DNA from 4 places in the Aeromonas rivuli genome. Region 1 is predicted to be linked to each of the others. Evidence: predicted binding sites of a transcription regulator. Region 1 holds the regulator's gene; each other region holds the start of a gene.
The links. The regulator sigma-54, encoded in region 1, starts transcription at its own class of promoters, with help from an activator protein. The targets are predictions, from matches to a motif close to TGGCACNGTTTTNGCTT.
Positions count from the first base shown of each region.

Region 2: a site for sigma-54 is predicted at 2,417-2,433, ahead of KYK33_RS04900 (CmpA/NrtA family ABC transporter substrate-binding protein). Genes of this name have one in related genera too.
Region 3: a site for sigma-54 is predicted at 1,774-1,790, ahead of flhA (flagellar biosynthesis protein FlhA). Genes of this name have one in related genera too.
Region 4: a site for sigma-54 is predicted at 1,544-1,560, ahead of flgA (flagellar basal body P-ring formation chaperone FlgA). Genes of this name have one in related genera too.

Region 1 covers NZ_CP079742.1:464,940-469,149, reverse strand. The annotation lists gene rapZ (RNase adapter RapZ) at 1-745, opposite strand, end outside; gene ptsN (PTS IIA-like nitrogen regulatory protein PtsN) at 793-1,239, opposite strand; gene hpf (ribosome hibernation promoting factor) at 1,242-1,529, opposite strand; gene KYK33_RS02105 (RNA polymerase factor sigma-54) at 1,551-2,990, opposite strand; gene lptB (LPS export ABC transporter ATP-binding protein) at 3,056-3,781, opposite strand; gene lptA (lipopolysaccharide transport periplasmic protein LptA) at 3,785-4,210, opposite strand, start outside.
Region 2 covers NZ_CP079742.1:1,013,587-1,017,796, reverse strand. The annotation lists gene KYK33_RS04905 (ABC transporter permease) at 1-778, opposite strand, end outside; gene KYK33_RS04900 (CmpA/NrtA family ABC transporter substrate-binding protein) at 800-2,185, opposite strand; gene KYK33_RS04895 (ANTAR domain-containing response regulator) at 2,568-3,149, opposite strand; gene cobA (uroporphyrinogen-III C-methyltransferase) at 3,261-4,046, opposite strand; gene KYK33_RS04885 (nitrate reductase) at 4,043-4,210, opposite strand, start outside.
Region 3 covers NZ_CP079742.1:2,991,965-2,996,174, reverse strand. The annotation lists gene fliR (flagellar biosynthetic protein FliR) at 1-223, shown strand, start outside; gene flhB (flagellar biosynthesis protein FlhB) at 460-1,590, shown strand; gene flhA (flagellar biosynthesis protein FlhA) at 1,828-3,930, shown strand; gene flhF (flagellar biosynthesis protein FlhF) at 3,947-4,210, shown strand, end outside.
Region 4 covers NZ_CP079742.1:2,882,764-2,886,973, forward strand. The annotation lists gene KYK33_RS13250 (CheR family methyltransferase) at 1-593, opposite strand, end outside; gene KYK33_RS13255 (chemotaxis protein CheV) at 612-1,523, opposite strand; gene flgA (flagellar basal body P-ring formation chaperone FlgA) at 1,758-2,363, shown strand; gene flgM (flagellar biosynthesis anti-sigma factor FlgM) at 2,453-2,773, shown strand; gene KYK33_RS13270 (flagella synthesis protein FlgN) at 2,770-3,186, shown strand; gene yfcE (phosphodiesterase) at 3,315-3,884, opposite strand; gene KYK33_RS13280 (peptide ABC transporter substrate-binding protein) at 3,884-4,210, opposite strand, start outside.

The sequences.
Region 1 (4,210 bases):
AGCCAATGCCGACCGTGAGGTAGCTGCGGTTGTTGCGCTCCAGGGCTGGCAACCAGGTCGCCAGCATGTTCTCTATCTGCAGGGTGAACTGCATCACGTCCGGCTGACTGGCCAGGTAGCGAGCCACGGGCTCGTCCTTGCCGGTAAAGGGCTTGAGTTCGGGGATCCAGTGCGGATTGGGCAGGAAGCGGGCATCGAACACGAAGTCGGCATCCTTGGGAATGCCATATTTGAAGCCGAACGACTCGAACACCAGCACCAGCTCGTTCTCTTTCTTGCCGAGCACCCGGGTCTTGATGAGCTCGCTCAGGTCATGGATGCTGAGGCTTGTGGTGTCGATGCGCAGGTCGGCGCTGGCCGAGATAGGCGCCAGCAGATGGGTCTCTTCACGGATCGCCTCGTCCAATGAGAGGCGCTTGCGAGACAGCGGGTGCAGGCGGCGGCTCTCGCCATAGCGCTTGAGCAGAGTACTGTTCTCGGCATCGAAGAAGAAGCTGCTGTACTGCACCCGGCCATCGTTGCGCACCTGAGCAAGCAGCGTCTCTAGCCGCTCCGGATCGCTGGGCAGATTGCGCACGTCTATGCTGACCGCCAGCTTGTCGTACTGACTCTGTACCGACACGATCAGCTGGGGCAATAAATTGACCGGCAAGTTGTCGACACAGTAATAACCGAGATCTTCCAGCACCCGCAGGGCGACTGTCTTGCCCGACCCGGATCGGCCACTGACTACGATGAGCTGCATCTTGCGCCCTCCCACAACAAGGATTGATTAGAGCTGAGTGATGCCCATCAGGCGGAGATCATGATCTGGTAGAGATCATCATCGCTGCTGGCCTGGCGCAACTGGCGGCACACCGCCTTGTCACCGAGCTTGGATGCCATCAGGGAGAGGGTCTTGAGGTGCTGCTTGCACTCGCTCTCCGGCACCAGCAACGCAAACAGCAGATCGACGGGCTGATTGTCGATGGAGTCAAAGGGGATGGGTTCTGCGAAGGTCATCAGGACGGCCGTTGGCGGGAACTCGTCGCCGATACGACCGTGGGGAATGGCGATCCCGGCACCTATGCCGGTGCTACCCATTTTTTCACGGGCAAGCAGACATTCAAACAGGGCCTGGCGTGAGGTTCCCAGCCGCTCGGCGGCCAGTTCGCTGATGATTTCCAGGGCGCGTTTCTTGCTGGTACAAGGGACCGCACTCTTGGTGCAGTCCCGACTCAGTATGTGTTCAAGTTGCATAGTTATTTTTGATTTAGCTTGTCTTTGTGCTTGATGATCTGTCGATCAAGTTTGTCGAGCAGGCTATCTATCGCAGCATACATATCTGCATGTTGTGAGTTGGCGAACACTTCGCCCCCGCTGACGTGTAGCTTGGCTTCGGCAATCTGGTTCAGTTTTTCTACGCTCAACACCACGTGAACATTGTTGATCTGGTCAAAGTGACGCTCGAGTCTGGCAAACTTGTTATTCACATAATCACGTAGTGCTTCGGTGATCTCTACGTGGTGTCCGGTCAAGTTAATTTGCATAACGTCTTCCTTTTGTTTTGCCTAAACCAGGCGTTTGCGCTGATTGGACGGTGGTATCAACAAGGATTCACGGTATTTGGCGATCGTGCGTCGTGCCACCATAATACCCTGTTCGGCCAACAAATCCGCGATCTTGCTATCACTTAACGGTTTCGCCGGGTTCTCCGCCGTCACCAGCTTCTTGATCAGGGCGCGAATTGCAGTCGATGAACATTCACCTCCTCCTTCGGTATTGACGTGGCTGGAGAAAAAATACTTCAGTTCGAAGATGCCGCGCGGGGTATGCATGTACTTCTGGGTAGTCACCCGGGAAATAGTCGATTCATGCATCTCCACCGCCTCGGCGATGTCGTTGAGCACCATGGGTTTCATGGCCTCTTCGCCATATTCAAAGAACCCCTGCTGCTGCTCCACGATGCAAGTGGCAACTTTCAGCAGCGTCTCATTGCGGCTCTCCAGGCTCTTGATGAACCATTTTGCATCTTGCAGATGGGAGCGAATGAACTGGGTATCCTGGCTGGTACGCGCCTGGCGGGCCATGGCCGCATAGGTCTCGTTGACCCGAATGCGCGGTGCCGAATCCGGATTGAGCTCCACCACCCAGCGATTCTGACGCTTGATGACGGACACATCCGGGATCACATACTGGGAGTCACTCTGCACCACCCTGTTGCCGGGCCTCGGCTCGAGCTGCTGGATAAGGTCGATGACCTCCTTGAGATCCCCCTCCTTGAGGCGGGTCTTGCGCGCCAGGGTGCGATAATCACGATTGCCCAGCAAATCCATGTGCTCGCCAATCACCTCCCGCGCCTCGGCCAGCCAGGGCAGATCGGGGCTGAACTGACCTAACTGGATCAGCAGGCACTCTTGCACCGAACGGGCGGCGATGCCCACGGGATCGAAATGCTGCACCCGCTTGAGCACGGCTTCCACCTCGTCGAGCTCTACCTCAACCTCTTCGCTGCTCACCGCCTGCCGGATATCCTCCAGAGGACTGGTCAGGTAACCGGACTCATCAATGCCATCGATGATGGCCAGGGCGATGGCGGCATCGACATCGCTGAAGGGGGTGAGTCGCATCTGCCACAGCAGGTAGTCCTGCAGGTTCTCGGTGGTTTCCCCCTGATAGACGCTCTCTTCCCCCTCAAAGACGGGCCCTGCACTCTGGCCAGTACCGGCGGAGTAGACATCATCCCAGCTGCTGTCGACCGGCAACTCGTCAGGCATCTGTTCCTGCGCCATGGCCTCGCTGCTGTCGAGCTGACTCTCGTCTTGCTTGACCTCGGCATGGGTCTCCTGCAGCTCGGCCTCTTCTTGCTCGAGCAGGGGGTTGTTATCGAGGGCTTGCTGGATCTCCTGCTGAAGTTCCAATGAGGAGAGCTGGAGCAGACGAATCGCTTGTTGTAACTGTGGCGTCATGGTCAATTGCTGACCGAGGCGCAACTGGAGTGTCGGCTTCATCTACGTCGGGATATCCTTATATTCAGCGAGGCGGTCATCAGGCAGCAAAGGGTGATTTCCCCTTACTATAGACTGAATTGATCGCCCAAATAGACACGCTTGACCTGTTCATCGGCCAGGATCTCGGCGGGAGTGCCTTCCGCTATCATCTGGCCATGGCTGACGATATAGGCCTTCTCGCACACGTCCAGCGTCTCCCGCACGTTGTGGTCGGTGATAAGCACACCCAGGCCCCGCTCCTTGAGGTGCTGGATGATCTTCTTGATGTCGATGACGGAGATGGGATCTACCCCGGCAAAGGGCTCATCCAGCAGGATGAAGCGCGGTTCGGCGGCCAGGGCACGGGCTATCTCGACTCGGCGTCGCTCGCCACCGGACAGGCTCTGGCCCAGGTTGTCGCGAATGTGGGTGATGCTGAACTCTTCCAGCAGCTGTTCAACCTTGTCTTCACGCTCCTCCCGACTCAGCCCCTTGCGGGTCTGCATGACCCCCATGAGGTTGTCATAGACGGAGAGGCGACGAAAAATGGACGCTTCTTGCGGCAAGTAACCGATGCCATTGCGGGCACGGATATGCATGGGCTGCAGGCTGATGTCCTGCTCATCGATGGTGATAAGGCCCGCATCGCGCTGCACCAGGCCAACAATCATGTAAAAAGAGGTGGTCTTGCCCGCACCGTTCGGGCCGAGCAGACCCACGATCTGGCCAGTGCCCACTTCCAGGCTGACATCACTGACCACCATGCGCTTCTTGTAGCTCTTCTGCAGCCCTGCTGCTTTCAACACGGCCATGGTTTATTTGTCCTGCTTCTTGTCGGCGGGCTTGTCGAAGTTCTCAACCTGATCAGGCAGGAAGACCGTCTTGACGCGATTGGTCTCCCCCTTGCTCTCGGCGATCATCTTCTGCTTGACGATGTCATAGCGAATGAGGTCGCCGTTGACCTGGCTGTCCTCCTGCTTGAGTTCACCGTTGCCGGTAATGGTCACCAGGCGGTTCTTCAGCTCATAGCGGATGCTGTCACCGTGCGCATTGACCGGCTTGCCGTTATCGAGGATCTGGAAGAAAGTGGCGGGCTTGCCATAGGCGGTCATCACCTCGGCACCCTTCTCGCCGGAGCGGATCACCACGACCTTGTCGGCCTTAATCTTGATGGTGCCCTGGGTGATGATCACATCGTCACTGAAGGTGACGCGATTATCCTGCATCTCGGCGATCTGCTT
Region 2 (4,210 bases), 550 kb from region 1:
ACTTGCCGAGCCCCGGGTTCTGGGCCAGCATCTCGGCGGCAATCAACACCATCCAGGCGACGCCTAGGGAGAGGCGCATGCCGGTGAAGATCATCGGCAAGGCGCTGGGCAGCACTATCTTGGCGATATGCGTCAGGAAGGGCAGCCGCAGCACCCGGCTCACGTTATGGAGATCCGGGTCCACCGAGCTCACCCCGACCGCCGTGTTGAGCAGAGTCGGCCAGAGTGAACAGAGGGCCACGGTCAGCGCCGAGTTGACGAAGGATTTTGCCAGCCAGGGATCCGGGCTCACATAGACGGCACTCACCACCATGGTGATCAGCGGCAGCCAGGCCAGGGGGGAGACCGGCTTGAGCAGCTGGATCACCGGATTGGCGATGCGATAGAGCTGCGGGTGTATGCCAAGCACTATCCCCAGAGGGACGGCCAGCAGGGTCGCCAGCCCAAAGCCGGTGGCCACCGTCAGCAAGCTGGTGCCAATCTGGTCGAAGAAGGTCGCCCGCCCCGGGTAGGCTCTCACCTTGATGCTGGCAGCGGGATCCGCCGCCAGCCGCTCGGCATTGCGACTGGCCTGGCGGGCCAGGAAGCCGGATTCGCGCTCCCGCTCGGCCAGGTGCTCCTGGCCCAGTTGCCAGAGCTGGCTGGCGGTCGCCCCGGGGCCCGGCAAGGTACCCAGACTAGTCTTAACCTGACTGGCCCCCAGCTGCCAACAGAGCAGAAACAACACTATGCCGAAACAGGGGGCCAGCAGGCGCCCGATCGCTGTCGCTTTCATCATGAAGACTCCTTGTCCTTGGCTTCACTGCACCTGTTCATCGCCCTTGAGGCCGATGGCAAAGTGGTTCAGATAGTCATTGGGATGGCGACCGTCATAGACGATGCCGTCGATAAAACCTTGTTGCGGGCCGCGATAACCGCTCTCGGTCGCAAACGCCGGGAAATCCGCCGCCTTGAGCTTGCCCTCCTCGATGAGTGACAGCGCCGCCTGCTGGTACACCTCGGGCCGATAGACGGCGCGGGCAACCTGCTCGAACCAGGCATCGGATTGCGCCTGGGGGATCTGCCCCCAGCGGCGCATCTGGGTCAGGAACCAGATGGCATCGGAGTAGTAGGGGTAGGTGGCATGATGGCGAAAGAAGACATTGAAATCGGGCAGGCTGCGCACGTCGCCCTTGTTGTATTCGAAGCTGCCGGTCATGGCAGCGGCGATCACCCCTTCGTCCGCCCCCACGTAATCGGGGCGAGCCAGCAGCTTGGCCGCCGCCCGGCGATTGCCATTGTCGTTGGCATCGAGCCAGTGGGCGGCGCGGATCAGCGCCTTGACCAGACGGACATGGGTATTGGGATAGCGTTCGGCCCAGGCCTGGGTGACGCCCAGCACCTTCTCGGGGTTGTTGCGCCAGATCTCAAGGTCGGTGATGACCGGGACTCCGATCCCCTTGGCGATCGCCTGCTGGTTCCAGGGCTCGCCCACGCTGTAACCCGAGATGGTGCCAGCCTCCAGGGTGGCGGGCATCTGGGGGGGCGGGGTGACCGAGAGCCGCACCTCCCCCTGACGCTGACCCGAGTCATCCCCCTTGAGCGGGGCATAGTAGCCAGGGTGTACGCCCCCTGCCGCCAACCAGTAGCGCAACTCGTAGTTGTGGGATGAGACGGGGAACACCATGCCGAAGTTGAAGGCCTTGCCCGACTGGCGGTACTGGTCCAGCACCGGCTTGAGGCTGCTGGCCGAGACGGGGCGCACCACCTGGCCATCGGCCTGCTTGGCCAGCTGAGGCAGCATGGCCTGCCACACCGAGTTGGCAACCGTGATGCCATTGCCATTGAGATCCATGGAGAAGGCGGTCACCAGCTCGGCCTGGGTGCCGATGCCGATGTGGGCTCCCAAGGGCTGGCCCGCCAGCATCTGGGCACCGTCGAGCTCGCCATCGATGACCCTGTCCAGCAGCACCTTCCAATTGGCCTGAGCCTCCAGGGTGACATAGAGGCCCTCGTCCTCGAAATAGCCCTGCTCATAGGCCACCGCCAGGGGCACCATGTCGGTCAACTTGATGAAGCCCAGCTTGAGCTCTTCCTTCTCGGGGGCTCCGATGCTGACCGTCTCAGACGCAGCCGTTACCGCCCCCAGGGCTGGCCAGGCCAACATGGCCAGCAGCGCACCTTTGCACATCATTCTTGGCTTCATAGTTACCTCTTCACTTCGCTCATCCGGGTCTGGCCATCACGCGCCGTTGCGTTGTTGCCATCCCCGTTTTGCCAAAAAAAAGGCCCCACCGACCTGATGGTCGATGGGGCCACATTGCCCAGTTTTCATGGTGCCAGCGTTCATGGTGCCAGCACTCATGGTGATAGCCCCGAAGGGCCTGGCGCCTGTCCGCCCTTGGCGGCACCGGCTTGTTATTGCTCTCTATTAGCTATTCAGGATACGTGCCAACTTCTCACATGCCCTGTCTACCGGGCGAATGGGGCTGCGCGTCGGGCCAGGGTGCGCCAGCGCGGCGCATCTGCACCAAGTTGGCCACCCATCCCCCCTCACCTCGCTCGGGTCGCCTGAGTGACGCCGCCTCTCAGGCGGGCAACGCCTGGAGCAGACGGCGGGCCAGTTCCGCCAGGCTGTGGTTCTGGGCCATGGCGGTGCTGCGCATCGCCTGGTAAGCCGCCTCCTCATCCAGCCCCTGGTGGCGCATCAAGCGCCCCTTGGCCTGCTCGATAAGCCGTCGTTCTTCCAGCTTCACCTTCAATGCATCCTGAGCCTGCTGCTGTTGCTGCACCATGGCCAACTGGGCACGGGCCAGTCGCAGCCACTGCTCGACAGGTTCCCGCTCACCACAACCATGGGGCACCACCAGGGCTCCCTGGGCCAGCAGCTCAGCCTGCTGTTGCGCCGTCAGACGATCGCAAAACAGTATCCGGGGCAGTAATTGCCCCTGGGTCATGGCCAGCCTGATTTCGGCACTGAAGCGCCGACAGCTGATCAGCAGCCCGTCCCCTTGTATCTTGCCGCCCAGCAACCCCCGCTCATCCAGGATGCGGGGGCTGTGACCATAATGGCTGACCAGGATACCCAGCCGGTTGGCCTGTATCCTGTCATCGGCATGGATCAGCAGTATGGAGTGGCGCCCCTCAGAGTTACCGCCTTGATGTTGCATGCCTCACCTCTTGTCAGTTCAATCCATCGAACAGGCTCTCTTTGACGCAACATGGGGGCCAAGTGTTTGAATCTACCCCTAAATTATCCAGCTCTAGGTAGTGGGGGTAGATCAGGCGACCCGGCTCTCCAGGCCAGTGAGCAGTTGATCCAGTTCATCACGCAGCGCCACCACCTCTCCCAGAATGATGAGCACTGGCGTCGCGCCCCGCAGGGCCTCTGCGGCCCGGGCCAGGCCACCGAGCCGGCAGCGGATCACCCGCTCATGCTCGCTGCACCCTGCCACGATCAGGGCCACCGGCAGCGCCCCATCGGCGCCCGCCCCCAGCAAGCCAGCCTCTATCTTGCCAGCCTGTTCCAGCCCCATGTAACAGACCAGGGTCTGGCCCTCTCCGACCAGGGTGCGCCAACCATTGAAGCTCTCTTCCCCCTGCAGATGGCCCGTCACCAACGTCACCGAGCGAGCCAGCCCCCGGTGGGTCAAGGGGATGGCCGTGCTGGCAGCGCAGCCGAGCGCCGCCGTGATCCCGGGCACCAGCTCGGCTCGAAAACCGTGATGGGCCAGATAGAGGGCCTCCTCCCCTCCCCGGCCGAAGATGAGCGGATCCCCCCCCTTGAGCCGCACCACTCGCTTGCCGGTACGCGCCAGCGCCAGCAGCAGGGCATTGATCTCCTGCTGGCTCGGGCTGGGCTCGCCACAGCGCTTGCCCACATCGAAGCGGGCCGCACCGACCGGTATGATGGCGAGGATCTCGGCCCCCACCAGGCGGTCGTAAACCACGACCTCGGCCGCTTCGATGCGGCGCAAGGCCCTCAGGGTCAACAACTCGAGAGGGCCAGGGCCTGCCCCCACCAGAGCGATGTGAACGGCGGTCTGTTCCGGATAGTTTTTCATCATGCTGACTCCAGGAAGCGGTGTTGTATCAATAGCTTGTCAATCTCTGGCAGACAGGTGCCGCAGTTGCTGCCGCACTGAAGCAGCCCCTGCAGCCCCGCCAGTTCGCTCACCCCCTGCTCGCGGATGGCGTTGACGATGCGCGCCTCCGTCACCCGGAAGCAGGA
Region 3 (4,210 bases), 1.8 Mb from region 1:
CGCCCTGCTGCTCATCAACTTCGCGTTCGGGGTCATGACCCGGGCGGCCCCTCAACTCAACATCTTCAGCATCGGGTTTGCGGTCAGCATGATGTCGGGACTCTTCATTCTCTGGCTCACTATCGGCGGCTTCATGGGGCACTTCGATGCCCTCTGGGAGCGGGTGCAGGAGACGAGCTGCCAGCTGATCGATACCCAGTGTCTGGGAGGTGCCCATGGTTGATGGGGGTTGGCTGAGCCAGGGGTGCTTGCCAGGTCGCGACCGCAATGTGCCCATAGTTAATGGGGGTTGGCTGAACCAGGGGTGCTTGCCAGGTCGCTACCTCAACGTGCCCATGGTTAATGAGGGTTGGCTGAGCCAGGGGGGCTTGCCAGGTTGCGACCGCAACGTGCCCATAGTTAATGGGATCTGGTTGAGGTGGGGCAGTCTGCCCCCGGGTTTCTGCGGAGCCGGCCCCCATGGCTGATTCCGATCAGGAACGCAGTGAACAGGCGACCGGCAAGCGACTGCAACAGGCCCGTGAGAAGGGGCAGATCGCCCGGTCCAAGGAGTTGGGGACCGCCAGCGTGCTGTTGGCCGCCGTGTTCGGGCTGCTGATGATCAAGGGGCAGCTGGCCACCGCCATGATCAAGGTGATGACCATGGGATTCACCCTGGAGCGGGAGCAGGCATTCGATCCCAATGCCATGGGGGCCATGGTGCCGACCCTGCTCGGCGAGGTGCTGGCCCCGCTGGGGTTGCTGTTCGCCCTGGTGGCGCTGGCGGCCTTTGTCGGCAATACCCTGCTCGGTGGCCTCAACTTTTCTACCCAGGCCATGATGCCCAAGTGGAGCAAGCTCAGCCCGCTCGCCGGTCTCAAGCGCATGTTCGGGGTGCAATCCTGGGTGGAGCTTGTCAAGTCCATCGCCAAGGTGGTCTTCATCAGCCTGTTCGCCTGGTGGACCCTGTCGAGTCAGTTCAACCACCTGCTCAATCTCTCCCTTGAGGCCTTTCCGGGGGGCATCATCGATGCCCTAGAGCTGTTTCTGTGGATGTTGATCATCCTGTGCTGCGCCTTGCTGCCCATCGTTGCCATCGACATTCCCTTCCAGAGCTGGAACCATGCTCGTCAGCTCAAGATGACCAAGCAGGAGGTCAAGGACGAGTACAAGGATTCCGAGGGCAAGCCCGAGGTCAAGGGGCGGATCCGCCGTTTGCAGATGGAGATGGCTGCGCGGCGCATGATGGGAGATGTGCCCAAGGCGGACGTCATCATCACCAACCCGACCCACTACTCGGTGGCGCTGCAATATGATCAGAGCAAGCCGGGGGCAGCGCCCAAGGTGCTGGCCAAGGGGGTGGACGAGATAGCGCTAAAAATTCGCGAGATAGGCCGCGAGTACGAGATCCCCATACTGCCATCCCCAGGGCTGACCCGCGCCATCTACCACAGCGCCGAGATTGGCCAGGAGATCCCCGAAGGGCTGTTCGCCGCCGTGGCCCAGGTGCTGGCCTACGTCTATCAGCTCAAGAAATTCCGCCGTGGCCGGGGTCGCCGCCCTCAGCCTCTTGGCAAGGATCTGCCCATTCCCCCGGAATACCGCAAATAAGCAAATAACGCTGGGCACCCGAGGCCAAGGATCTGGCTATTTCTCCGCAATACCGCAAATAACGCTGGGCACCGGAGGCCAAGGATCTGGCCATTCCCTGCGTAATGCCGCAAATACCGCCGACGATGACAAACTTCTGACGCAGTAAAATTAAAATCATTTAAAATCAACGAATTGCTTTGTTGGCTCGATGTTTGCTTTAATCTGCCCATCTGGGGTTAAGAACTGAGAGTCGTCATGACAGTGCGGGCATCATTGGGCCGGTTGAAAGAGTACCGTGGACTGCTGGGCAAGGGGTTGGGTACACCGCTACTGGTGCTGGCCTCCCTCGGCATGGTGGTGCTGCCCATACCGCCGCTGATGCTGGACACCCTGTTCTCCTTCAACATCGCCCTCTCCATCGTGGTCTTGCTGGTGGCCGTCTACACCCGCCGTCCCCTCGAATTTGCCGCCTTCCCGACCGTGCTCTTGATAGCGACCCTGCTGCGTCTGGCGCTCAACGTCGCCTCGACCCGGGTGGTACTGCTCGAGGGCCACAATGGTGGCGCCGCCGCGGGTCATGTGATCGAAGCCTTCGGCAACGTGGTGATCGGCGGCAACTATGCGGTGGGCATCATCGTCTTCCTCATCCTGGTCATCATCAACTTCGTGGTGGTCACCAAGGGTGCGGGGCGGATCTCGGAAGTCAGCGCCCGCTTCACCCTCGATGCCATGCCCGGCAAGCAGATGGCGATAGATGCCGATCTCAATGCGGGTCTCATCAATCAGGAAGATGCGCGCAAGCGCCGCGCCGAGGTGACCCAGGAGGCTGACTTCTACGGCTCGATGGACGGTGCCTCCAAATTCGTCAAGGGGGATGCCATCGCGGGCATCATGATCCTCTTCATCAACATCATCGGCGGCTTCATCATCGGCATGATGCAGCACGATCTCAGCTTCGGCGAGGCGGCCGAGATCTATACCCTGCTTGCCATAGGTGACGGCCTGGTTGCCCAGATCCCCTCGCTGCTGCTCTCCATCGCCGCCGCCATCATAGTGACGCGCCAGAACACGGATCAGGACATGGGCACCGCCATGCTGAGCCAGTTGTTCGACAACCCCAAGGCCCTGGTCATCTCCGCCACTATTTTGCTGATGATGGGGCTGGTGCCGGGCATGCCGCACCTGGCCTTCCTCAGCCTCGGGGCCGCTGCGGCACTCGGTGCCTGGTGGTTGCTGCGCCGCGAGAAACAGAACAAGGCCAGGGTGGCGAGCGGTGAACTCTTGCCGGCCAATGGCGATGCACCGGTCGAGCAGAAAGACCTGAGCTGGGATGACGTCATGCCGGTGGACATCATCGGCCTCGAGGTCGGCTACCAGCTGATCCCCCTGGTGGACAAGAGCCAGGGGGGTGAGCTGCTCAACCGCATCAAGGGGGTGCGCAAGAAGCTCTCCCAGGAGCTCGGTTTTCTGGTGCCGGCGGTACACATCCGCGACAATCTGGATCTGGCGCCGAACCAATACCGCATCACCCTGATGGGGGTGAGCACGGGGGAGGCGAACGTCTATCACGACAAGGAGATGGCCATCAACCCGGGCCAGGTGTTTGGCCAGATCCAGGGTATCCCGACCCAGGATCCCGCCTTCGGGCTGGAGGCGGTCTGGGTCGCCAAGGATCAGGTCTCCCAGGCGCAGACCCTGGGTTATACGGTGGTGGATGCCGCGACGGTAGTGGCAACTCACATGAGCCAGATCCTCTCCAATCAGGCGGCGCTGCTGCTCGGTCACGATGAAGTGCAACAGCTGCTCGACATGATAGGAAGGCATCAGAGCAAGCTGGTGGAAGGGCTGGTTCCCGAGGTGATCAGCATGGGTAACCTGGTCAAGGTGTTGCAGAATCTCCTCAATGAAGGCGTGCCTATTCGCGACATGCGCACCATACTGCAGACCCTGGTGGAATATGGCCCCCGCAGCCCGGATCCCGAGGTGCTGACCGCGGCCTGCCGTATCGCCCTGCGCCGTTTGATCGTGCAGGAGATAGCGGGCCCGGATCCCGAGTTGCCTGTCATCACCTTGGCACCAGAGTTGGAACGCATATTGCATCAGTCTTTGCAGGCGGGTGGGGGCGAAGGAGCCGGTATCGAGCCGGGCCTGGCGGAGCGGATGCAACGCTCCCTGCTCGAGGCCACCCAGCGACAAGAATTGGAAGGTCAACCGGCGGTGCTTCTGACATCGGGGATTTTACGCAATACCCTGGCCAAGTTTGTCAAGAATGCCATTCCAGGATTGCGCGTCCTGTCCTATCAGGAAGTACCGGATGACAAGCAGATCCGTATTGTCAGCGCGGTAGGACAGAACTAGTTAACGGAGATGACGGGTGAAGATTAAGCGGTTTTTTGCCAAGGATATGCGCACGGCCCTGGCCGAAGTCAAAGAGACTCTCGGGCCGGACGCCGTCATCATGTCCAACAAAAAGGTCACCGGCGGCGTCGAGATCGTCGCCGCGATCGACTATCAGTCCCAGGTCGTTGTGCCCAGGGATGTGCCGGTTCGCCGTCAGTTAAACGAAGAGAGCGTCAATATTTCGTCTGCGGCGCGTCAGGCCGTGCGTCCGACCAGCCAGCTTTCCGGCGCGGGTCTG
Region 4 (4,210 bases), 1.9 Mb from region 1:
GGGCGGAAGGTTGTCAATTTTCTGACACGATCCACGACCCGCATCTTGTTGTCACCATGGGGCTCGAAGAATAACTTCTTGCGCTCTGGGGAGAGGCCGCGGGCCAGCGCCAGGCTGTCGTATACCCCCTCCTTGCACTGATTGAGCATGGTGGTGGAGATGTCTGTGCCGATGATCTGTACCCCGCCCGGCAAGGTACCAGGGCGTTTGACCTGCTGCTCCAGCGCCGACATGGCGATGGAGTAAGGCTCCTGACCCGAGGAGGAGGCCGCCGACCAGATCTTGATGGGGCGGCCACTCTTGCCCAGCTCCGGGAAGATCTTGTCGGTGAGCAGCTGGAAGGGATAAGCATCCCGAAACCAGAGGGTCTCATTGGTGGTCATGGCATCGACCACCGCCATCTTCAACTCCCGCTCACGCAGGCTCATGGAACGGGTCACCAATTCAGACAGACTCTCGATGCCAAACTGAGCCATCAAGGGGGACAGGCGGCTCTTCACCAGGTATTGCTTGTTGTCACCCAGCACAATTCCGCACTGCAGCGCCAGAAAGCTGCTGAATTGCTTATATAAGTCGTCTGACAGTGTCTTCATGTATGCGTTCTTCTTGTTTTAGAGTGCGCCTTGAACGGCCTTGGCCAACTCATCGGGCTGAAACTTGGCGATAAAATTGTTCGCCCCGACCTTCTGCACCATGGCCTGGTTGAACACCCCACTGAGGGAGGTGTGCAGGATAACATGTAAATCCTTCAGGCTGGGATTGTTGCGGATCTCGGCGGTGAAGGTGTAACCATCCATCTCGGGCATCTCTATGTCCGAGATGACCAGGGCGATTTGATCCTGGATGGGGCCATTTTTGGCCATCTCCAGCAGCATGTTGAGGGCCTCGCGGCCATCTTTTGCCAGCACGCATTGCACACCGATGGCATCGAGCGCCCGCTGCACCTGTTTGCGCGCCACCGAGGAGTCATCGGCCACCAGCACCGGCCGTCCCTGGGTATTGTGCTCTGCGCTCACCGCCACCAGCTCCTGGCTCACCTCGGTCGAGACCGGGGAGATCTCGTTGAGGATCCGCTCCACATCGAGGATCTCCACCAATTCGCCATCCACCTCGGTGACCGCCGTCATGTAGTTGATCCGTCCTGCCCCCTTGGGGGGTGGCAAGATAGATTCCCAGTTCATGTTGATGATGCGTTCGACCGACTGCACCAGGAAGCCCTGGATGGATCTGTTGTATTCCGAGATGATAATGAAGCACTTGGAGAGATCGGCGATGGGCCTGTTACCCATGGCCATGCTGATATCGATCACCGAGATAGTCTGGCCACGAATGTGCGCCACACCGCGAATGCAGGGATTGAGCTTGGGCATGACAGTCAAGGGCGGGCACTGCAACACCTCGCGCACCTTGAAGACGTTGATGCCAAATCGTTGACGCCCATTGAGTCGAAACAGCAGCAACTCCAGGCGATTTTGCCCGACCAGTTGAGTCCGTTGGTTTACCGAGTCCAGAATACCGGCCATACACACTCCCTAAAAACGCCTGGCATTATTCATGCATGTTGTGCATGCGCCATGTTGACTCGCGCCAGATTCCCAGCGGTTCCAGGAACCCATCTTGGCGCGAGCATAGTGAACAGTTGTCTTATACGTTATCCACTTATCGACCAGCGGACGAAAATGATTAACAGACTTTTCCTCATCCTGTTGCTGCTCAGCGGGGCCAACAAGGCCCTGGCGTCCGACATCAATGCCGGGTTGCAAACCCGGGCGGAGGAGTTCGTGCGCGATCAGCTCTCCTTGCCCCTCGATGCCCGTGCCGAGCTCAGTGCCGCCAGCATAGATACCCGCTTGCAGCTCACGGCCTGCGAGCATGATCTCGACATCAGCCTGCCTGCCAAGATGGAGATCAGACGCAACACCACTGTCTACCTCAAGTGCAACGAGACGCCGGGCTGGGATCTCTATCTGCCGGTGCGAGTCAGCATCCAGAAGCCTTATATCACCGTCTCGGAAGCCATCGCCAAGGGGGATATTCTCGGTCGCAACCAGCTTATCCAGGCCTACGAGGATCAGACCCTGATCCGTGGTGACTATATACAGGACATAGAGGCGCTGGTCGGTACTCGCAGCAAACGCGAACTCAGACCCGGCCAACCGCTGCGCCTGAATCAGATCTGTGTGATCTGCAAGGGCGATCAGGTTACCCTCATCGCCGAAAACAGCAGCATGCAGATCAAAACCATGGCGCGCGCCTTGCAAGATGGTAGCTTCGGCGACATGATCAAGCTGGTTAATATCAGGTCCGGCAGGACGGTACAGGGCAAGGTGAATTCAGTCGGCTCCGTTATTGTCAGCTTCTGAATGAATTTTTTGGTAATTTTCCCTAAAGTTCCGGTAGCTTAGACCGATAAACGGGTAAGCAGGCAGCAAAGCGAATAAAGGTAACCAAGATGGCTATTAACAATATCAACAACTTGGCAGGTAATCGGGTACAAAATACCGGTAACAGCCAGAGCAGCGTGGCCAAGTCGACCAACGGCGGACAAGATGCCCGCACCACTCAGGTCAAGGTCGATTCAGTCTCCCTGACCAGTGAGGCGCAACAGTTGCAACAAGTACAAAAAAACCTCAACTCGGCATCGACCGGGAATGAGAGCCGGGTGGAAAGCCTGAAGAAAGCCGTGGCCAGTGGCCAGTATCAGGTCAATGGCGAAGCCGTTGCCAAGAAGATGTTCAGCTTCGAAGCCAAGCTGGAAAAAACCCTGGGATGATGAGTCTGGCTGCACTGCTGCAACAACAGCATGATCAGCTGACCCAGATGCAGGGTTTGCTGAGCGAGGAGTTTGAACTGCTCAAGCAGCGCAGAGCCTTGGAGTTGCCGACCCTGGCAGAACGTAAACAGCAGTTGCTAGGTGCCATAGAGGCGCTTGATACCAGTCTGGCCCAGCAGCCCGATCTTCAGGATAGGCTCGCACACCAGCCGGATATCATGGCCAGGATCGCCGATGCGCTGGTCGCCTGCCAGCAACAAAACGATACCAATGGTCGCCTGCTGGAGCTGAGTATTGTCTCCAATCGTCGCCTGGCCGGTTTCCTGAACCAGCTGCGAGACAGAAACTCGCTCACCTATGATGCCAAGGGCAACACCCGCTCCGGCACCCGCTCCCCGGGGATCAAGGCCTAGCCTCTCCCGTCTGCCTTCCCGGCCCCTCAGGGCACCCTTTTCGCTTTACTCATCATCGATCTTCACTCGTGAGCCGCCCAACCATCGGGCTGGGCACTCAGGTTCACCACTGTCATCTCCCCCCCTGCTCAGGCAGACCCCTCTGCCAGAGAGAGCCGCTGCAGCACCCGTCCATCCTGCGCCGCCCGCAGACTCAGCTCCCCCGCTTCATAGCAGACCAGGCTGGCAGGCAGCTCGCCCCGGGGAAAACAGAGAGAGCCCGGATTGACCATGACCCGCCGTTGCTCGCCCTGCCCTGTGCGCCTCAGCTCGGGCAGGTGGGTATGACCGCTCAGATAGAGGCTGCCCGGCGGCAGAGGCACGGCATCGGCGTGGTAGAGATGACCATGACTCATGAACCAGCGCCGCCCATCGACCAGCAGTTGGTTGTAGGGCGCCATCATGGGGAAATCGAGAAGCATCTGATCCACTTCCGAATCACAGTTCCCTCGCACCGCCAGAATGCGACTGGCCAGGCCATTGAGTCGTGCGGCCAGCGCCGCCGGCTGGTAGCCCTCGGGGACGGGATTGCGCGGACCATGGCTCAGCAGGTCCCCGAGCAGCAGCAAGTGATCCGGCTGCCAGGGCCCGAGCCAGGCCATGACACCGTCAAAGGCGCTCAGGCTGCCATGCAGATCAGAGAGAATGGCGAGTCTCATCACTTGGCCCCTGAAGGAGTCACGAAATAGAGATCCTTGGTGGCGATCGCCCCCTTGAGATTGCTGCTGGGCAAGCCACGCAATTGGGGATCGACCAGCCGCATCTGGTTGTAGTGATAGAGGGGGATGACGGGCACATCCTGCTCTATCAGACGCTCGGCCTGCTGATAGAAGTGGTTGCGGCGCTGCTCATCCAGGGTCGCCGCGGCCTGCTCTAACAGTTGATCATAGTGAGGGTTGCAGTAGCCACTCTCGTTTTGCGGATCCAGGCAGCGCAGGGCATTGAGCATGGCAGAGGGTTCCACATAGTCACCAAACAGGAAGGA